4 regions of the Modestobacter sp. KNN46-3 genome follow, and region 1 is predicted to be linked to each of the others. Evidence: riboswitches for the same ligand, from Rfam matches in the RefSeq annotation. Region 1 holds a riboswitch; each other region holds the start of a gene.
The links. A riboswitch is a leader RNA that binds a small molecule or an ion and turns the genes downstream of it on or off. The one in region 1 is predicted to bind cyclic di-AMP.
Positions count from the first base shown of each region.

Region 2: another riboswitch for cyclic di-AMP. It lies ahead of G5C62_RS15125 (M23 family metallopeptidase); the one in region 1 lies ahead of G5C62_RS08815 (C40 family peptidase).
Region 3: another riboswitch for cyclic di-AMP. It lies ahead of G5C62_RS00915 (hypothetical protein); the one in region 1 lies ahead of G5C62_RS08815 (C40 family peptidase).
Region 4: another riboswitch for cyclic di-AMP. It lies ahead of G5C62_RS00100 (hypothetical protein); the one in region 1 lies ahead of G5C62_RS08815 (C40 family peptidase).

Region 1 is NZ_JAAKGN010000028.1:5,298-10,462, reverse strand. Features, by position in the region: gene G5C62_RS08825 (serine hydrolase) at 1-1,000, opposite strand, end outside; gene G5C62_RS08820 (DUF3817 domain-containing protein) at 1,008-1,355, opposite strand; gene G5C62_RS08815 (C40 family peptidase) at 1,554-2,645, opposite strand; cyclic di-AMP (ydaO/yuaA leader) riboswitch at 2,755-2,911, opposite strand; gene G5C62_RS08810 (hypothetical protein) at 3,081-3,623, shown strand; gene G5C62_RS08805 (GNAT family N-acetyltransferase) at 3,628-4,080, shown strand; gene G5C62_RS08800 (NAD(P)/FAD-dependent oxidoreductase) at 4,077-5,165, shown strand, end outside.
Region 2 is NZ_JAAKGN010000069.1:3,997-9,161, forward strand. Features, by position in the region: gene G5C62_RS15115 (helix-turn-helix domain-containing protein) at 1-571, opposite strand, end outside; gene G5C62_RS15120 (DUF305 domain-containing protein) at 894-1,526, opposite strand; gene G5C62_RS15125 (M23 family metallopeptidase) at 2,370-3,656, opposite strand; cyclic di-AMP (ydaO/yuaA leader) riboswitch at 3,692-3,847, opposite strand; gene G5C62_RS15130 (ABC transporter permease) at 4,466-5,165, opposite strand, start outside.
Region 3 is NZ_JAAKGN010000001.1:176,615-181,779, forward strand. Features, by position in the region: gene G5C62_RS00900 (YdiU family protein) at 1-959, shown strand, start outside; gene G5C62_RS00905 (alpha/beta hydrolase) at 1,022-1,849, opposite strand; gene G5C62_RS00910 (hypothetical protein) at 2,083-2,577, opposite strand; gene G5C62_RS00915 (hypothetical protein) at 2,685-3,590, opposite strand; cyclic di-AMP (ydaO/yuaA leader) riboswitch at 3,612-3,763, opposite strand; gene G5C62_RS00920 (zinc-binding alcohol dehydrogenase family protein) at 3,921-4,895, opposite strand; gene G5C62_RS00925 (hypothetical protein) at 4,900-5,165, opposite strand, start outside.
Region 4 is NZ_JAAKGN010000001.1:16,479-21,643, reverse strand. Features, by position in the region: gene G5C62_RS00110 (alpha/beta hydrolase) at 1-608, opposite strand, end outside; gene G5C62_RS00105 (hypothetical protein) at 842-1,336, opposite strand; gene G5C62_RS00100 (hypothetical protein) at 1,444-2,349, opposite strand; cyclic di-AMP (ydaO/yuaA leader) riboswitch at 2,371-2,522, opposite strand; gene G5C62_RS00095 (zinc-binding alcohol dehydrogenase family protein) at 2,680-3,654, opposite strand; gene G5C62_RS00090 (hypothetical protein) at 3,659-4,018, opposite strand; gene G5C62_RS00085 (extradiol ring-cleavage dioxygenase) at 4,015-4,896, opposite strand; gene G5C62_RS00080 (citryl-CoA lyase) at 4,889-5,165, opposite strand, start outside.

The sequences.
Region 1 (5,165 bases):
TCCGGGGCTCGGCGGCCCGGAGATCGGCCAGCAGCCCGGGCACCAGCGGGTCGAGCCCACTGGTCGTGTTGGCCAGCATCACCGCTCCGGCCTGCTCGGACCGGTCGACGAAGACCCCGGCCAGGAAGCCCGGCATCGAGCCGCCGTGGCCGATGAGGGTGTGCCCGTCGACCCGCAGCACCTGCACCCCCAGCCCGTAGGCCGACCACCCGGGGGACGACGAGTCGATCCCGGCCGGCACGGTCATCTCCTCCAGCGTCGCCGGGGAGAGCACGTCGCCGGTGTCGCCGAGCAGGAAGGCGGCGAACCGGCCGAGGTCGGCCAGCGTCGCCCACAGCTGGCCGGCCGCGGCCATGATGCCGGCGTCGTGCTCGGGCTCGGGCAGGACGACGTCCGCCCACGGGTGCACGGCCGCACCCTGTGCCGCCCGACCGGTGGGCCGCGGAGTGGTGCGCGCCATGCCCAGCGGCAGCAGCACCTCGTCCCGGACGACCTCGGCCCAGGAGCGCCCACGATGCCGGGTGACCAGCTCACCGAGCAGCCCGAACCCGAGGTTCGAGTAGTGGAAGCGGCGTGCGCTGCCCAGGACGACGTCGTCGTCGGTCAGCCGCAGCTCGGCCAGCGTCCCGCCGGGGACGCGCTCCCACCAGCCGCCGGGGCTCTCCGAGCTCGCGCCGGCGAGGTGGGCGAGCAGCTGGCCCACGGTGCGCTCCCCGAAGGGGGTGCCGGGGACGTGCTCCTCGAGCAGGTCGTCCAGCCCCAGGCGACCCTCGTCGCGGAGCCGGAGCACGACCAGGGCCGTCACCGTCTTGCTGATCGAGCCCAGCCGGTACTGCACGTCGGTGTGCGGCTCGGCGACGTCGCCGCGACCGGCCGACCAGGCCAGCCCGCCGTCCCTGACCACGCCCGCGACCAGGCTGGGTGCCCGGCCGTCGCGCTGGACCCGGGCGGTCCGGGCCAGCAGGGCGCGGGCGGTGGCGGGCAGGACGGGGGTGACCATCGTGCGCTCAGCCGACCCGGACCGGCCTGGTGGCGTCGACCGGCAGCCGGCCGGTCCGCCGGGCCCAGCGCTCGAACCAGATGGTCACCAGCGGCGGGATGGAGGCGGCCAGCGCCAGCAGCCCGGTGGCCGGCGTCCAGCGGAGCACCCGCCACGCCAGCAGGGTGACGACGACGTAGACCACGAACACCGCACCGTGGACCGGGCCGAACACCTGCACGCCCAGCTCCGAGGCCTCCAGCACCCGCTTGACGAACATGCCGGCCAGCAGGAGCACCCAGGAGACGGCCTCGGCGATGGCGACGACGCGGAAGACGCGGGCGACCCTCGTGGGGTCGGTCAGTGCGGCGGGCACGGTGCTCCTCGGGGTGGGCGTGGGTGGACTGCTCCTCATCGTGCCCGGCGGGACGGGGCGCCGGTGCGCGGACCCGGGTGATCGTCGCCACCGGCGATCAGCCGCACCGGACCCCGACGCACCGGGCCCGGACGCACCGGTGCCCCGGCCGCCGTCAGGCGACCGGGGCACCGGCGGGTGTCGCGGGGTGGTCAGCTGTCAGCCGGCGACCCGACGCATGGCGGTGATGGGGCCCATGGCGTCGATGCTGGCGACCTTGACCACGTCACCCGACGTCGGCGCGTGGACCATCTGGCCGTTGCCGATGTAGATGCCGATGTGGCTGACCGGGCTGTAGTAGGCGATCAGGTCGCCCGGCTGCAGCTCGCCGCGGGAGACCGCCCGACCCGACGCCGCCTGCTGGCTGCTGCTGCGGGGCAGGTTGACGCCGGCCGAGGCGTAGGAGTACTTCACCAGCCCGGAGCAGTCGTAGGAGTTCGGGCCGGTGGCGCCCCACACGTAGGGCTTGCCGCGCTGGGCCATCGCGGTGTTCACCGCGGTGGCGGCAGCGCCGCTGCTGGCCACGACCGGCGCGGCCGGTGCCGGCGCCGGTGCGGCGACGGCGGCGGAGCGGGACACGGACGGAGCGGCGGCGGCGGGGGCCGTGCGCTCGTCTCGCGAGGCGGTCTGGGCGTTGTTGCGCTCGGCCGCCGCGGCGGCCTGGGCCTCGCGCTCGGCTGCGGCCTGAGCCGCTTCTGCGGCCGCGTGCTGCTCGGCCAGGATGCGGGCGCGCTCGCGCTCCTCGGCGGAGAGCCGGTCGTACTCGGCCTGGTACTCGGCGATCTGCTCGTTCAGGTCGGCCTGCTGGGCAGCGACCTCAGCGACCTGGGCCTCCGCGTCGGTGGCGGCCTTCTCGGCCGCGGCCTTCGCCTCGTCGGCGCTGACGGTGGCCTGCTGCGCGACCCCGAGCACCTCGTTGTTGTGCCCGGCGATGCTGTCCAGCGTGCCCATCCGGTCGAGCATCTCGTCGGCGGAGGAGCTGGTGAGCATGGCCTGCAGCGAGGAGAGCTGCTCACCGGTGAAGGCGCTGCGGGCGACCTGGCGCACGTGGTCACGGGCCTCGACCACGGCCGCCTCGGCGGCGACGAGCTCGGCGGCGGCAGCGTCCGAGGCGGCCTTCATGCTGGTCAGCACGTCGGTCGCCTCGTGCATCTTCTCGGTGACGACCTCGAGGTCGTGACCGCGGGCGGCGATGAGCTCGGCCGCCTCCTGCGAGGTGGTGGGTGTTTCAGGAGCCGCCAGGGCGGGCACCGGAGCGAGGGCGACGCCACCCGCGACAAACAGAGTGAGCAGGGCCCGTCGGCCGTTGCGGCCACGACGGACAGAGGTGTGCGAACTCGCCATGTTCGGCGGGTGTGTCCTTTCTTCCACCTGCCGCCTACCGAGTTAGCTGACGGGTTCGGGCGGGAAGTCGCCCGGCTCCGCGAGGCCCGCGAACGGGCCGTGCAGAGCTTCACCCCAGTGCTGCGGTGGGTCCCCGGTCCACGAGCCCGCGAGTGTTGCGGCGAGCCGTGTGGTTCGGCGGCGGTCCTGTCGGTGGTCACCCGGGTGGGCGACTGCGCTGCCCGTCAGGACCGCTGGTGACCGTACGTGCGTTATGTGCTCGTGACAAACGACTGGGGTGAATTTGTGGAAATCCCCGGGCGTGTGCTCCAACACGCTCACCGAGCGTGACAGGCTCGCCGGGTGGAGGGGCTGGCACGGCGGGAGTTCTGCCTCGTGCTGCTCCGTCGCATGGCCGACACGCGACCCGACCTGGTCGCCGAGGCGTTGCCCGTGCTCGGCGCCGACCGGGCCGAAGCGCGTGCCGCGCACCGCCGTTGGCGCGCGCTCCATCACACAGAGCGAGCACCGCACGGGCTCGCGCTGCGCGCTGCCGTGCTGGGTCCACCCGCCGAGCAGGAGGACCGCAAGTTCGGTGACGTCGACCTCGTCGTCCGGCGGTGGCCGCTGCCGTTGTGGCCGCACCTGCGGTGGGAGGTGCTGGGCGGCCCGGACGGCGCGGTGCTCCACGAGCAGTTGGTCCGCGCGCCCGGTTCCGCGGTGTCGGCCGCCGCACCGGGAGCCCTGCGCGTCTGGGGGCACGTGGTGGACGACGTCGTGACCCTGCCCGGCGCGGCCGCGGTGGACCCCGGCGTCCCGAGTCGTCTCGAGGTGCACCTCCCCGGCCGGGTGCGGGCGAGGTTCGTCTGGGGGCTGCAGCAGGTGGACGACGACGCGCCAGGATGACCTCGTGCCGAACCTCTCCGCCGCCTCGTGGGACGACCCGGACGTCGCCGCGCTGACCGCCGCCCAGCAGGTCGAGCTGCGGGCCCGCTACGGCGGTGCGAGCGAGCCGGGGGTGCCGCCGTCCGCCGCCGACGTCGCCGTCGTCCTCCTCGCCCGGGACGACGACGGCACGCCGATCGGCTGCGGCGCACTGCGGCCCCTCGGGGACGGCACCGCCGAGCTCAAGCGGATGTACGTCGTCCCGGCGGCGCGTGGTCGCGGCGTCTCCCGGCTGCTGCTCACCGGGCTGGAGGCCGAGGCGGTGGGGCGGGGCTGGACCACCGTGCTGCTGGAGACCGGACCGCGCCAGCCCGAGGCGATCGGGCTGTACACCGCGGCCGGCTACCGGCCGGTCCCGGCGTTCGGGCACTACGTGGACGACCCGTTCTCGCTCTGCTTCGCCCGGGAGCTGGCGTGAGCACCGCAGCCCGGTACGACGCCATCGTGGTGGGCGGCGGCCACAACGGGCTGGTCGCCGCCGCCTACCTGGCCCGCGCGGGCTGGTCGGTGCTCGTGCTGGAGCGACGGCCCGTGCTCGGCGGCGCCGCGGTCAGCGAGCAGGTCTTCCCGGGCGTCGACGTCCGGCTGTCGGCGTACTCCTACCTGGTCAGCCTGTTGCCCGACCGGGTCGTCACCGACCTGGCGTTGCCGATCACCCTGCTGGACCGGGCGGTCGCCTCCTACACCCCGCTGCGCCGCGGCGGTGCGGCCACCGGACTGCTGGTCGAGCGGGACGAGGGGCCGGAGACGGCTGCCTCCTTCCGCGCCCTCACCGGCTCGGACGCGGAGTTCGCCGGCTGGCAGCGCTTCTACGGCCGGCTGACCACCCTCGCCGAGGACCTGGCCCCCACCCTGACCGGACCGCTGCCCAGCGAGGCGGCGCTCCTCGCGCGCCTGCGGGACCCGGACCTCTGGCGCGACCTGCGGGAACGGCCGCTGGCCGACGTCGTCGCCGACCACCTGGCCGACGACGAGGTCCGGGGCATCGCGCTCACGGACGGGCTGATCGGCACCTTCGCCGACGTGCACGCCGCGGACGGGCTGGCCGGCCGGTGCTTCCTGTACCACCTCGTCGGCAACGGCACCGGCCGCTGGCGGGTGTCGGTCGGTGGGATGGGCGCGGTCAGCGGCGCGCTCGCCGACGCAGCCCGGGCGCGCGGGGCCGCACTGCTCACCCGCGCCGAGGTCACCGCGGTCGAGACCCGGGCCGACGGCGTCACCGTGCACTGGACCGACGCCGACGGGACGGCGCACGCGGCCAACGCCGGGCACCTGGTCAGCGGTGCGGCCCCGGCCGTGCTCGACGAGCTGCTGGGCACCGCCCCGGCGCCGCGGCCGTCGGGGTCGCAGCTGAAGGTGAACATGGTGCTGCGCCGGTTGCCCGGGCTGCGGTCGGGCGCCGACCCCCGCCGGGTGTTCAGCGGCACCGTGCACGTCGACGAGGCGGCCGGCCAACTCGACGCCGCGTACGCGCAGGCCGCGGCCGGGCAGCTGCCCGAGGTG
Region 2 (5,165 bases), on a different contig from region 1:
GCGACGCATCGCCGGGGTACCGCAACAGCGCGGCTCTCAGCTGAGCCACCTGGATCGTCTCGTGATCGGCGGCGTCGGCGTCGGACTGCTGGAAGGCAGCGAACGGGTGGCAGAAGATGCGCCAGGCCACGTTCCACTCCCAGCGCTCCCCGGTGAGGTCCCAGTGCTCCAGGGCCAGGAACCCGCTGTTGACCGCGACGACGTTCATCGCCGCATCGGTGACGATCATCGGGGTGTCGGAGAACCGCTCCAGCAGCCGCGTCGCGCCCGGCCCCAGGTCGGTCGGCACCTGCCCGTCCGCGGCGGCGTACCCGGCGAGCGCAGAGAGCCGTTCGTAGTCCGCCCGTCCGACGCGCATGGCCCGGGCGATGGCCTTGACCACGCCGGCCGAGGGATGGCTCCGTCCCTGTTCCAGTCGGCGGACGTAGTCGGCGGACATGCCGGCGAGCTCACCGAGCTCCTCCCGCCGCAGGCCGGGGACCCGCCGCCCGCCGACTGGCAGCCCGACACCCGAGGGGTCCGTGCTCTCCCGCAGGTGGCGCACTGCTGCGCCGAACTCATGACGCTCCACAGCGCGAGTGTGCCCTGGAGACCCGCACCGATGGTGTCCGTCGGCCGCCTCCAGCGTCACGAGCGATGCGCGCGGCTGCCGAGAGGTGATGTCCGCTCACCGGGTCCGACGTCGCCCGGCGGGCCCCTCGCCGAGCGGGTCCGGGTGCTCTGGACGCGGCGGACCACATCGACGGGCTGTGCGCGGGGACAGCCGCTGAGGGGACTGCGGTCACCGCACGAGTCGACCGAACTGCGGCGGCGATCGAGCGGCCGAGGCCACCCGGGACACGGGAGAGGTGGGGCGCGGTGCCCGGACGGCACCGCGCCCCACCAGGAACGGATCAGCCACCCAGCTCGGTGAGCAGCTGCCGCATCTCCTCGATCTCCTGCGCCTGGACCTCGCTGATCGAGCGAGCCAGGTCGACGGCCTCGGCATTGCGGCCGTCCTCGACCTCGGTCTGCGCCATCTCGACGGCGCCCTCGTGGTGCTCGATCATGGCGTCGAGCCACATGCGGTCGAAGTCCCGGCCGGCCGCAGGCATCTCCTCCATGCCCATGCCCATGCCGCCGTCCATGCCCATGCCGCCCATGTCCCCGGACCCGTGGTCCATGCCGCCCATCGGACCGGGCTCCTCGAGCGGCTGGCCCCACTCCTCCAGCCAGGCCGTCATGAGGTCGATCTCCGGGTCCTGACCTGCTTCGATCCGCTCGGCCAGGTCCACGACCCGGGGATCGGAGGCGCGGTCGATGGCGACCGCGGACATCATGAGCGCGCCCTCGTGGTGCGGGATCATCCCCTGCGCGAACGCGACGTCCGTGTCGTTGAACTCCGCGCCCTGCTCGGCGGAGCTGTCGTCGGCCGCGTTGCCGCCGGTGGCGGAGGTCTGCTCGGTGTCCGAGCAGCCGGCGAGGACGATGACGGCGGCCATCAGCCCACCGGTGAGGCGGACGAGGCGAATGCTGGTGCGGGTCATGCTGGGTCTCCTGTCTGACAGATGTGGGCATGCGTGCAGGACCCCGGGACAGCGGGAGCTGTCGGGGTGCAGCTGTTCGGCCTAGATCCGCAGGAGACAGAGAGCAGAGAGGGTGGGTGGTCGAGGCTGCCTCGACCACCCGGTGGGCCAGCGGGAAGGTGTGGGCGAGCCGCGGGCGGGCGGGAGCGCCGAGCCTCGGCGGAGCACCACGGCCGCGAGGACGGTCAGCCCCGCGAGCAGAACGGCGAGGCACACCGCCAGGAGGTGACCGTCGTGCCACGGGGCCGGCAGGCCGCTGGACCCGGTGGCATCTGCGTCTGCTGCCCCGCGTGTGGCTGCGACGCGCCGGTGGTCGGGCATCGCACCTGCGACGGGGCCCAGATGGACGGACGCTGCCGGTACATCGACCGAGGCAGCCGCACTGAGCGATGTGGACCCGTGTGCCAGCGCTGAGCCCGCGGCCGCGCACTGGATCCCGTGCATGGCGAAGACAGCAGCCAACAGCAGCAGCGCCGCCCATAGCCGTGCCACCAGGACCACCTCCTCCACACGAAGGTACGACGGCCTGGCTGGCGCACCCGAGAAGGCCGTCGGCCGCTTGGACCGAGTGTCGGCCTCGGTGCCGGTCCATCTCCTGCTCGGTTGCCGCCTCGCGCCACGGTTCCCGCATGGCTGATCCCCCGAAGCCGACCCCGACAGCCTCCAGGGGGACGTGACGCCCGGGCCCTTCCTCCCACGCTGAGCATGACCGCAAGACGGCGTGACGGTCCCACGGCAACCACCACTCAGCGGCGCTGACCGCCCAGTGGTGTCAGCGACTGACAGCGTTCGAGGCCCCCGAGGTCAGCCGCAGCTACCGCCCAGCGGCAGGCCGCGGGCGGCCAGCCACGGAACCGGGTTGCTGCGGTCCTGGTAGAGCCCACCCTGATGCACTTCGAAGTGCAGGTGCGGACCGGTGGACTGACCCGTGTTGCCCACCAGCGCGATCTGCTGCCCAGCGGACACCTGCTGTCCCGCTTCGACCGAGTAGCTGTCGATGTGCCCGTAGAGGGTGATCGAGCCGTCCTCATGCTCCAGGTAGACAGCCAACCCGAAGCCGGATGCGGGGCCGGCCTGGAGCACCACGCCGGCTTCGGGCGCATAGATCGGTGTGCCGATCGGGGCGGCGATGTCCACGCCGTGGTGCATCGTCCCCCAGCGGGCGCCGTAGCAGGAGGTCACCCGGCCCGCGGTCGGGATGCCGGCGTTGGGCACGGGCCGTCCACCTCCCCGGGAAGCCGCACCGTCCAGCCGTTCCGCCAGTAGTGCATCGACATCGCCACTGCTCGGTTGCTCCGTCGGTACCGCAGTGACATCGCTGCCGGCCTGCTGTTCCACCGGCTCCGCAGCAGCATCGCCCCCGAGGGTGACCACCCGCTCCCGCGCCTCCTGCAACTGCTGCTCCAACGCGGCCCTGTCCCCCACGGCGGCGTCGTAGGTCTGCTGCGCCGCGGCGAGCTCGTCGTTGGCGACCCGTTCGGCCTCCGCGGCGGATGCGGCGGCCGCATCGCGGGCAACCACGGCGGCCTTCGCTGCCTCGGTAGCCGCCTGCTGCTGGCGCTGGACGACCTCGAGCTCGTCCAGTCGCTCGCCCCGGTCATCACCCAGCAGCTCCAGCGTGGCGGCTCGTTGGAGGACTTCCTCGGGGCTTCCTGCGGCGAAGAAGGCCGACGCACTGCCGTAGGCGTCAGCGCCCATGTAGCTCTGCCGGGCCAGTGCGACGACGTCGGCTCGCGCCTGCCCGACTGCTGCCTGCGCAGCCGTCAGCTCGGCCACCCGGGCGTCGGCCTCCTGCCGGGCTGTGAGCAGCGCGGCCTGGGCGACCAGGCTCTGGTCGGCGACCGCCTCAGCCTCCACCGTGAGCCGCCGCAGGGTCTCCTCCGCCGCCACCACCGACGCCTCGACGCTGGCCAGCGCGGCCTCGGCCTCGGCGAGTCCGGGTTGGCCTGCCGGGGCCGGCGGGGGCTCAGGTGCGGCGTGGGCTGCCGGACCGGTGAGCACCAGCAGCAGGGCAGCACCGGCGGCCAGCGTCGGCGCAGTGAACGCGGCGCGCCATCGGGCGCGGCGGCGTCGGTGGACATGGTGCTGCAAGACGGTGTCGTGCGACGTCGCCAACGCGGCGAGCTCCGTTCTCCCTCGCCGTCTACCGAGTTAGCTGACGGGTTCGGGCCGGAGACAGCCCTACTCGCGGCGGCGCATGGGCCAGGCGAGATTCACCCCAGGGAACGATGGGTCCCCGGTCTTCCACCGCGTGAGCGGTAGCAGTTCGACGGGGTCTGCGCGAGGACCTCTGGGCGAGATCGGGGCTCGGGCGGACCGGCCGAGACGCTACAACGAACCCCGATGGACGTCACAATCCAGTAACACCAGGCAACCATCGCGGCCGGCCGCACCATCAGGGGCCAGTGCATGTGTGCAAGCGCCACAGGCGGCCGATCAGGCGGACGCCGGACCAACTCCCATGTGCCTCAGCAGATCAGCAAGCCGACGCGACACGTCCACGGAGGCCACTCCTCAATCGCCATCACCGACGACGTCTCCCCCGACGTCTTCCGGAACGCCGTGGCCACCTTGAACGCCGTCCTGGGGTACTCGGGTCGGCTGACGGTGGTCGAAGACGTGGTCGAACACCCGGAACAGCGACAGGGGCCGCCCCCGGTCTCGCGGGAACGGCCCCTGTGTCGTGCTCTGTCGGGCTGACAGGGACCCGAACCTGCGACCCCTTGACCTCCATCTCCTGCGCGGGGTCCGCCGCCGTCCACCCTGATCAGGATTCCCGTGGTCAGCGCGTCACCACGTCCGAACGCGCAGCGGCAGGGGGTGCCAGGACTTGCCTCCGTGCCACCCCGTCCCGGACCCGGCCCGGGCTGGACGGCGGATCGCCGCCCAGCCCGTCGTCCTCAGCGGGCCCCGGCGCCCTCGAGCCGGTCGGCATCGGTGCGGTCGGTCCCGTCCCGGTCGGCGTCCTCGTCCGCCGCCCCGGGAGGCGAGGGGCGGCCGTCCGGCCCGGGGACGCCGGTCCCGTCCTCCCGGCGCCGCAGCCACCGGTCCACGACGAGGTTGAGCAGCAGTCCGATGACGCCCCATACGGCGATGACCAGGAGGTCCCGGCCGACCCCGGCACCGTCGAAGTAGACCAGCGACCTCGCCGCGTCCACCGCCGCGGGCAGCGGCAGCACCTCCGACAGGCCGCGGAAGACCTCGGGGACCATGTACAGCGACAGTCCGCCCCCCGAGGCCGGGACGCCGGCCAGCATCAGCACGACCATCACCGGCACGATCGCGGCCAGCCCCAGCGTCCGGGTGAAGACGCCGGTCACCACCGCCATGGCGAAGATGGTCGCCGCCCCGAAGCCGATCATCTGCCAGGCGTTCCCGTTGACCGCACCGATGACCACGTCGAAGAGCAGCCACAGCCAGACGGCCATGCCGACCGACCAACCGGCGAGGTGCGGTCCGAACTGGCGGAAGCGCTTCAGCTCGGGAGCACCACCGCGGAAGACGGCCATGATCAGGAAGCCGGCCATGATCCAGGCCATGCCGACGTACATGCTGTTGCTGCCCATGGTGTCGGAGTCGCGCAGCGGCGTCAGGTCGGTC
Region 3 (5,165 bases), on a different contig from region 1:
TGCTGCCCGGCGCCGTCCTGGCCCGGGTGGCGAGCAGCCACCTGCGGGTGGGCAGCTTCCAGTACGCCCGGGTCAGCGGGGACGCCGAGCTGCTGCGCCGGCTGGCCGACCACGCGATCAGCCGGCACCACCCGGACGCCGCCCAGGCCGAGAACCCCTACCTGGCGCTCTTCGCCGCGGTGGTCACCGCCCAGGCCGAGCTGGTGGCCCGGTGGATGCAGGTCGGGTTCGTGCACGGGGTGATGAACACCGACAACGTGACCATCTCGGGCGAGACGATCGACTACGGGCCGTGCGCCTTCCTGGAGGCCCACGACCCGGCCACGGTGTACAGCTCGATCGACCACGGCGGGCGCTACGCCTACGGCAACCAGCCGATCGTGGCCGAGTGGGACCTCGCCCGGCTCGCCGAGGCGATGCTGCCGCTGCTCGCCGAGGAGCAGGAGCCCGCGATCGAGCTCGCGGTGGCGGCGCTGGGTGAGTTCCGGCCGCAGTACGACGCGGCCTGGTCGGCCGGCATGCGCGCCAAGCTCGGCCTGCCGGAAGGGCTGGACGACGCGGTGGCCGCGCCGCTGGTCGAGGAGTTCCTGACGCTGCTGCAGGCCGGCCACGTCGACCACACATCCGGGTTCCGGCTGCTCGGCGCCGCCGCCCGCGGCGACGTCGACCCGGTCCGCAACCTCTTCCTCGACCTGGCCTCGTTCGACGCGTGGTCGGAGCGCTGGCGCGCACTGGCCCCGGACGCCGACGCCATGGACCGGGTGAACCCGCTCTACATCCCGCGCAACCACCTCGTCGAGGAGGCGCTCACCGCGGCGACCGGCGGCGACCTGGCCCCGCTGGGCCCCCTGCTCGACGCCGTGACCCACCCGTACACCGAGCGCCCGGGCCTGGAGCGGTACGCCACCCCCGCCCCCGCCGACTTCGGCGCCACCTACCAGACCTTCTGCGGCACCTGACCCGCCCTCGACCACCAAAATGGCCATTTTGGTGGCAGGCGGGCGTCAGCCCGGGGGACGGGTCAGGGGTCGGTGGTCAGGCGGGCCAGTTCGACGACGGCGGCGACCAGCTGGTCGCCGTCCAGCAGGACGGCGTCGTTGTGGTCGGCGCCGGGCACCTCGATCGTGCGGTGCAGCTGCCCGGCGGCAGCGGCCACCGCTCTGCTCTGCTCCGGCGGCACGATCGAGTCGGCGGTGCCCAGGACGACGGTGGTGGGGACCTCGACCCGGGCGACCTGCTCGGCCACCGGGTAGCGGTCGCGCAGCAGCAACCGGACCGGCAGGAACGGGTAGTGCTCGCTGCCGACGGCGGCCAGGTCGACGAACGGCGAGCGCAGCACGAGCCCGGCCGGCGGGTGCGCGACGGCCAGCTCGGTGACGACGCCGGCGCCCAGGCTCTCCCCGTAGTACAGCAGCCGCTCGGCCGGGACCCCGCCGTCGGCCAGCAGCCAGTCGCGCGCCGCACGGACGTCGAGGGCCAACCCGGCCTCGGTCGGGCTGCCCGGGTTGCCGCCGTACCCGCGGTAGTCGAACAGCAGCACCGCCAGCCCGGCTGACGACAGTGCCCGGGCCAGCGGCGCCCGGACCCCGCGGTGGCCGCCGTTGCCGTTGGCCGCCAGCACGGCCGGTGCGTCGGCCGTCGGCCCGGGCACGAACCACGCGCCGAGGGTCAGCCCGTCGGCGGTGGTCAGCTCGACGTCCCGGCCACCGGGGACGACCTCGGCTGCGGCCGGCACCGGGCCGTCGTCGGGCAGGTACACCAGGCGGCGCTGGAACGTCCACAGCAGACCGACCACCACGATCAGCACCATCGCGCCCACGAGGGCGGCCCGAAGTACCGCCCGCAGCACACCCACATCGTGGCGCTGCGGTGCCGGACCCGCCAGCCCCGGCGCCCGCAACCGGCCGTGTTCCCGAGCCCCAGGACCCCTGACGCCAGCCCTGCCGATACAGACCGGGCAGTGGTGCCGGAGTGTCCCTGAGCGGCCCATCTAGGGACACGCGTCGAAGCGCGCGAAGGAGCGGGGACTCACCCCAGCCGGTACCTGGAGGGGTATTACGCCTCTTCGCACGGAATGGGTCGTTAGCTCCGCGCCGCGCGCCGATGCTTGCGCCCGCGACGGGCCATCACCTGTTCGGTGATGGGGTCGACGGTTGTGGCCAGGGCGTCGGTGATCGCCCAGATGGTCTGGATCCGGGGGCTCTGCAGGGCGTCGTGCCGACTCATGGGACGCCCGAGGATTGCCGGGACGTCTTCCCCGTCAGGAAACGACAAGGTGACGAACGCATCCACGGCGAGGACCCCTTGGGGCCGCGGCCTCCAGATGCAGGAGAACGTCTCGTGGTCGCTGAAGTCTGCATCGTCGCCCCAGGAGCCGAGGATGACGTCCAAGGCGACTTCGTGCTCCGGGTGTCCGTGGCAGACGGCGTAGTACGTGGCCACAGTCGGGCCGTCGTTGGGCTCATGCACGTAGCCGGTGACCCGGGCGAAGTGACTGTCGCAGTCCGCGCAGTACTGCGTCTCGACTGTGTAGTCCTGCGTGTCTAGAGGTTGCTGACGACGTCGCAGAAGGGGCACTGCCACACGCTACGTCCCCGTGGCGTACCGCCCGAGGAAGCGCGACCAGCCTGGCAAGCAAGTCCCCCCTGAAGCCGCCCTCTGGGCGGCCGTTGCCGACCGAGTTCCTAGCGGTAGTTGACGTGCGGGTGGTCGAAGTGGTTGGCCGTCACGCTGCCCCGGTCCTCCATCTGCTTCCAGGAGCCACCGGGCGAGGAGAGCATCCGCTGCTCCCAGATGATGTAGTCGACGCCGAGCTCGGCCCAGTTGGCCACGTGGTAGGCGACGATCGCGTCGCCGAGGGCGGCGTCGGACATGACCATGTAGTCCACCGCCAGCCCCGACGGGTGACCGTGCGGGTCGGCGGCGCTGGGCCGGGTGCCGCCCAGGGTGATCGAGCCGGCGCCGGGCACGTTGCTGACCACGGCGTTCGCGGCAGCTTGCGCCTGCGGCTTGATCGGTCCGGCGCTGTTGGTGATCTTCGCGATCGCGGACACCGCCGTGCCGGCCGTCGAGGCGGCCCCGGCTGCGGGCTTGGCGGCGGCACCGGCCCGCGCCGGTGCGGCGGGCTTCGCGGCAGCCGCCTTCGCCTCCGCCTCCGCAGCAGCCGCTGCCTCCGCGGCGATGCGAGCGGCCTCCGCCTCTGCGGCGGCCGCTGCCTCGGCGGCGACGCGGGCAGCCTCGGCCTCGGCGGCCTGCTGGTCGAGCACGGCCTGGTCGGCCGCCGCCTGCGCCTGCTGGGCGGCGGTCTGCTCCGCCTCCCGGGTGGCCCGGCTGGCGGCCAACTCCTCGAGCGGCCGCAGGTCCTCGGTCCCGTCGACGGCGCCGGACTGGGCGGCCAGCCCCAGCTGCTCGGCGACGCTCACCGGCTGGGAGGCCACGGGGTCGGCCTGGGCCGCTGGGCCCACGCCGACGACGACGTTGACCAGGACGGCTCCGGCCGCCGCGATGCCCAGGTAGAGCCCGGGGCGGCGCATGCCGGCCGGCGGACGGCGTCGGCCGGTGGCGGCAGAGGTGGTGGTGCGGGCGCGCATGGGCAGGAGTGCTCCGAACAGGTGTCTTCCGATGGCCGCCTACCAGGTCAGCTGACGGGTTCGGGCGGGAAGCAGCCCTACCCGGCCCGGACGGTCGTCCGGGCGCGGGATTCACCCCAGTGGTGCGGTGGGTCCCCGGCTCGCCCCGGAGGGCGACTCGGCGGCGTCCGGTCGGGCTCCCCGGGTGGGGACGTGGCGACCGACTGGACCCGGCCAACGTAACGGCGTTATGTAGTCGTGACAATCCGTTGCCCGCATTTCATCGGGTGACGGTGGTCGCGTCACTCTCCGGACACACGCGTCCCATCCGTCACCACCGGCGGTGCTCGGTCAGCGCACCGACAGCTCGACGACGGACCGGCTCCCGCCCCCGGCCGCGGTGGCCGCCCAGGCCTCCTCGACCCGCGCCAGCGGGAGGACGGCGTGCTCCACCCGGAGCTGCCCGGCCGCGGCGTGCCGCAGCACCGCGGTCAGCGCGGCGGCCCGCTGCTCGCCGGTGAGCGCGTTGTTGGTGTAGCCGAGCACGTCGATGCTCCGGCTGCGCAGCACGGCGGAGGAGAACTCGGCGGCGTCCCCGGCCGCGCCACCCAGGTTGACCAGCCGCCCACCGGGCGCCAGCACCGAGCACGCGGCCGCGGCCACGGCGCCGAACACCGGGTCGACGACGAGGTCGACGTCCGAGCCGACCGTCTGCCGGATCCGCGCAGCCAGGTCGCCGCCGTCCCCGGTGAGGACGACGTCCTCGGCGCCGGCCCGGCGGGCACGGTCGGCGGCGGACGGCGAGCGGCAGACCCCGACCACCCGCCCGGCCCCCAGCGCGCGGGCGGCGCCGAGCGCGGCCTGACCGACCGCACCTCCGGCACCGAGCACCAGCACCCGCTCCCCCGGCTGCAACCGGCCGCGCCAGGTCAGCGCCATCCAGCCGGCGACCGCCGACAGGCCCAGCGCGGCCACGACCGGGTCGGGCAGGTCCCCGGCGAGCGGGACGACGTCGGCGTCCGGCACGGCGCAGAGCTCGCCCAGGCTGCCGTCGCCCGGGCTCATCCCCGCCGAGGTGGCGAACCAGACCCGGGTGCCGGGCGTCAGCACCGCCGACGACACCACGACCCCCACCCCCTGCACACCTGGTACGTAGGGCACGGCCGGACGGCCGAAGTACGACGTCCCGGAGGCGCAGAGGAGGTCCAGCGGCACGACCGGGGCGGCGGTCACCCGGACCAGGGTCCGGCCCTCGCCGGGCACCGGGTCCGGGTGGTCCACCAGGGCGGGCGGCTCGCCCGGCCGGGTCAGGACGGCGGCGCGCACCGGCTCAGGTCGCGATGTCGGGATAGGGCATGGAGATGTGCTCCATCGCCTTCCCGTAGGCACGCTGGTACTCCATCGGCCCGTGGTCGCGCTCGAACAGCGCGATGAACAGGGTGAGCGTCAGGAACGGGTGCGCGCCCATCTGGAACAGCGCGACGTGGTCGTGCTCGGCCAGCGCTCGCCGCTCCTCGTCGGTGAAGGCCAGCCAGGTGGTCTTCTCCGCGGGGATGCAGTTGAGGATGGTGTTGGCCATCTCGGCCTCCCACCAGG
Region 4 (5,165 bases), on a different contig from region 1:
GCCACCGGGTAGCGGTCGCGCAGCAGCAACCGGACCGGCAGGAACGGGTAGTGCTCGCTGCCGACGGCGGCCAGGTCGACGAACGGCGAGCGCAGCACGAGCCCGGCCGGCGGGTGCGCGACGGCCAGCTCGGTGACGACGCCGGCGCCCAGGCTCTCCCCGTAGTACAGCAGCCGCTCGGCCGGGACCCCGCCGTCGGCCAGCAGCCAGTCGCGCGCCGCACGGACGTCGAGGGCCAACCCGGCCTCGGTCGGGCTGCCCGGGTTGCCGCCGTACCCGCGGTAGTCGAACAGCAGCACCGCCAGCCCGGCTGACGACAGTGCCCGGGCCAGCGGCGCCCGGACCCCGCGGTGGCCGCCGTTGCCGTTGGCCGCCAGCACGGCCGGTGCGTCGGCCGTCGGCCCGGGCACGAACCACGCGCCGAGGGTCAGCCCGTCGGCGGTGGTCAGCTCGACGTCCCGGCCACCGGGGACGACCTCGGCTGCGGCCGGCACCGGGCCGTCGTCGGGCAGGTACACCAGGCGGCGCTGGAACGTCCACAGCAGACCGACCACCACGATCAGCACCATCGCGCCCACGAGGGCGGCCCGAAGTACCGCCCGCAGCACACCCACATCGTGGCGCTGCGGTGCCGGACCCGCCAGCCCCGGCGCCCGCAACCGGCCGTGTTCCCGAGCCCCAGGACCCCTGACGCCAGCCCTGCCGATACAGACCGGGCAGTGGTGCCGGAGTGTCCCTGAGCGGCCCATCTAGGGACACGCGTCGAAGCGCGCGAAGGAGCGGGGACTCACCCCAGCCGGTACCTGGAGGGGTATTACGCCTCTTCGCACGGAATGGGTCGTTAGCTCCGCGCCGCGCGCCGATGCTTGCGCCCGCGACGGGCCATCACCTGTTCGGTGATGGGGTCGACGGTTGTGGCCAGGGCGTCGGTGATCGCCCAGATGGTCTGGATCCGGGGGCTCTGCAGGGCGTCGTGCCGACTCATGGGACGCCCGAGGATTGCCGGGACGTCTTCCCCGTCAGGAAACGACAAGGTGACGAACGCATCCACGGCGAGGACCCCTTGGGGCCGCGGCCTCCAGATGCAGGAGAACGTCTCGTGGTCGCTGAAGTCTGCATCGTCGCCCCAGGAGCCGAGGATGACGTCCAAGGCGACTTCGTGCTCCGGGTGTCCGTGGCAGACGGCGTAGTACGTGGCCACAGTCGGGCCGTCGTTGGGCTCATGCACGTAGCCGGTGACCCGGGCGAAGTGACTGTCGCAGTCCGCGCAGTACTGCGTCTCGACTGTGTAGTCCTGCGTGTCTAGAGGTTGCTGACGACGTCGCAGAAGGGGCACTGCCACACGCTACGTCCCCGTGGCGTACCGCCCGAGGAAGCGCGACCAGCCTGGCAAGCAAGTCCCCCCTGAAGCCGCCCTCTGGGCGGCCGTTGCCGACCGAGTTCCTAGCGGTAGTTGACGTGCGGGTGGTCGAAGTGGTTGGCCGTCACGCTGCCCCGGTCCTCCATCTGCTTCCAGGAGCCACCGGGCGAGGAGAGCATCCGCTGCTCCCAGATGATGTAGTCGACGCCGAGCTCGGCCCAGTTGGCCACGTGGTAGGCGACGATCGCGTCGCCGAGGGCGGCGTCGGACATGACCATGTAGTCCACCGCCAGCCCCGACGGGTGACCGTGCGGGTCGGCGGCGCTGGGCCGGGTGCCGCCCAGGGTGATCGAGCCGGCGCCGGGCACGTTGCTGACCACGGCGTTCGCGGCAGCTTGCGCCTGCGGCTTGATCGGTCCGGCGCTGTTGGTGATCTTCGCGATCGCGGACACCGCCGTGCCGGCCGTCGAGGCGGCCCCGGCTGCGGGCTTGGCGGCGGCACCGGCCCGCGCCGGTGCGGCGGGCTTCGCGGCAGCCGCCTTCGCCTCCGCCTCCGCAGCAGCCGCTGCCTCCGCGGCGATGCGAGCGGCCTCCGCCTCTGCGGCGGCCGCTGCCTCGGCGGCGACGCGGGCAGCCTCGGCCTCGGCGGCCTGCTGGTCGAGCACGGCCTGGTCGGCCGCCGCCTGCGCCTGCTGGGCGGCGGTCTGCTCCGCCTCCCGGGTGGCCCGGCTGGCGGCCAACTCCTCGAGCGGCCGCAGGTCCTCGGTCCCGTCGACGGCGCCGGACTGGGCGGCCAGCCCCAGCTGCTCGGCGACGCTCACCGGCTGGGAGGCCACGGGGTCGGCCTGGGCCGCTGGGCCCACGCCGACGACGACGTTGACCAGGACGGCTCCGGCCGCCGCGATGCCCAGGTAGAGCCCGGGGCGGCGCATGCCGGCCGGCGGACGGCGTCGGCCGGTGGCGGCAGAGGTGGTGGTGCGGGCGCGCATGGGCAGGAGTGCTCCGAACAGGTGTCTTCCGATGGCCGCCTACCAGGTCAGCTGACGGGTTCGGGCGGGAAGCAGCCCTACCCGGCCCGGACGGTCGTCCGGGCGCGGGATTCACCCCAGTGGTGCGGTGGGTCCCCGGCTCGCCCCGGAGGGCGACTCGGCGGCGTCCGGTCGGGCTCCCCGGGTGGGGACGTGGCGACCGACTGGACCCGGCCAACGTAACGGCGTTATGTAGTCGTGACAATCCGTTGCCCGCATTTCATCGGGTGACGGTGGTCGCGTCACTCTCCGGACACACGCGTCCCATCCGTCACCACCGGCGGTGCTCGGTCAGCGCACCGACAGCTCGACGACGGACCGGCTCCCGCCCCCGGCCGCGGTGGCCGCCCAGGCCTCCTCGACCCGCGCCAGCGGGAGGACGGCGTGCTCCACCCGGAGCTGCCCGGCCGCGGCGTGCCGCAGCACCGCGGTCAGCGCGGCGGCCCGCTGCTCGCCGGTGAGCGCGTTGTTGGTGTAGCCGAGCACGTCGATGCTCCGGCTGCGCAGCACGGCGGAGGAGAACTCGGCGGCGTCCCCGGCCGCGCCACCCAGGTTGACCAGCCGCCCACCGGGCGCCAGCACCGAGCACGCGGCCGCGGCCACGGCGCCGAACACCGGGTCGACGACGAGGTCGACGTCCGAGCCGACCGTCTGCCGGATCCGCGCAGCCAGGTCGCCGCCGTCCCCGGTGAGGACGACGTCCTCGGCGCCGGCCCGGCGGGCACGGTCGGCGGCGGACGGCGAGCGGCAGACCCCGACCACCCGCCCGGCCCCCAGCGCGCGGGCGGCGCCGAGCGCGGCCTGACCGACCGCACCTCCGGCACCGAGCACCAGCACCCGCTCCCCCGGCTGCAACCGGCCGCGCCAGGTCAGCGCCATCCAGCCGGCGACCGCCGACAGGCCCAGCGCGGCCACGACCGGGTCGGGCAGGTCCCCGGCGAGCGGGACGACGTCGGCGTCCGGCACGGCGCAGAGCTCGCCCAGGCTGCCGTCGCCCGGGCTCATCCCCGCCGAGGTGGCGAACCAGACCCGGGTGCCGGGCGTCAGCACCGCCGACGACACCACGACCCCCACCCCCTGCACACCTGGTACGTAGGGCACGGCCGGACGGCCGAAGTACGACGTCCCGGAGGCGCAGAGGAGGTCCAGCGGCACGACCGGGGCGGCGGTCACCCGGACCAGGGTCCGGCCCTCGCCGGGCACCGGGTCCGGGTGGTCCACCAGGGCGGGCGGCTCGCCCGGCCGGGTCAGGACGGCGGCGCGCACCGGCTCAGGTCGCGATGTCGGGATAGGGCATGGAGATGTGCTCCATCGCCTTCCCGTAGGCACGCTGGTACTCCATCGGCCCGTGGTCGCGCTCGAACAGCGCGATGAACAGGGTGAGCGTCAGGAACGGGTGCGCGCCCATCTGGAACAGCGCGACGTGGTCGTGCTCGGCCAGCGCTCGCCGCTCCTCGTCGGTGAAGGCCAGCCAGGTGGTCTTCTCCGCGGGGATGCAGTTGAGGATGGTGTTGGCCATCTCGGCCTCCCACCAGGTGACCGTGCCGGCCGGGTCCTCCCGGTAGCGCTCGGTCAGCTCGGGGTCGCGGTCGACGGTGAACAGGAACTTGTCCAGCAGGTACTTGCTCATGCCGACACACCGCCCGTGCTCGGGACCCCGTTGGGGTACCAGGTGAAGTACGCCTCCATGGTGTGGAACAGGTCCAGGGTGTCGACGTGGTCGGCCTTTGCGCCCTCGCCGGCCACGCCCATCATCAGCATGAAGTCCATGAACCCGTGGGTGGCGTTGCCCGGGTGGTGCAGGGACTCCAGGGAGACCTCGGCCAGGCAGCCCTCGATGTCCCCGCTGGCGATCCACTCGACGGCCTTGCGGTCGAACTCCGGGTCCGGCCCGTGCTCGCCGAACTGGCGCGGCCCGCCCAGCTCCAGGGACAGGTGCCCGGTGCCGATCACCGCCACCCGCTTGTCGCTCTCCCAGGACTCGACCATCTCCCGGATCGCCCGGCCCAGCTGGACGAAGCGCTTCGGCTGCGGCAGCGGCGGGGCGAAGATGTTGGTGTAGATCGGCACGATCGGCAGGTCGGCCTGCGGGCGCAGCGTGATGATCGGGCAGGTGATGCTGTGGTCGATCCGCAGCTCGTTGCTGAAGGCCAGGTCGAAGTCCCGGTCCAGCCCGTCCCGCAGCAGGTGCGCCGCCAGGTCCTCCTCGCCGCGCAGCGTCATCTTCGGCAGCCCGAACTCGCGCTCCTCGTTGTGGAAGTTGGCGTCGAAGAACGGCGCCTTGCCCACCAGGAACTGCGGCATGTTGTCCAGCCACAGCTGGTGGAAGTGGTCACTGCCGACCATCACCAGGACGTCGGGCTCCGCACGGGTGAGCGTCTCGCGGAACGCCTCGATCTTCGCCACCCACTCGTCGGCGAACGGCGGCCGGTCCGCGCCGGTGGCGGTGCTGGCCCGGTAGTAGAAGGGGTGGTGGGTGGACGCGATCACCGCGGCCAGTTCAGCCATGACTGTCTCCGTTGAGGTCAGGGAGGTACGGGTCGGGGGCGACGGACCGGTTGTTGAGGTCCACGGACAGGAACACGTCGTTGGCGACCGGATGCCGCAGCTCTTCGGCGAGCTGCCCGATCAGCCCGGCCGTGCGGGCGAGCAGCGCGAAGCCGCGGAGCAGCTGCAGCGGCAGGCCCAGGTCGGCCAGCGCCGCACCGCACACCCCGGCCCCGTTGAGCGGCAGGGTCTTGCCGAGCACCTGGGGGTGGACCCGGCCGATCGCGGCG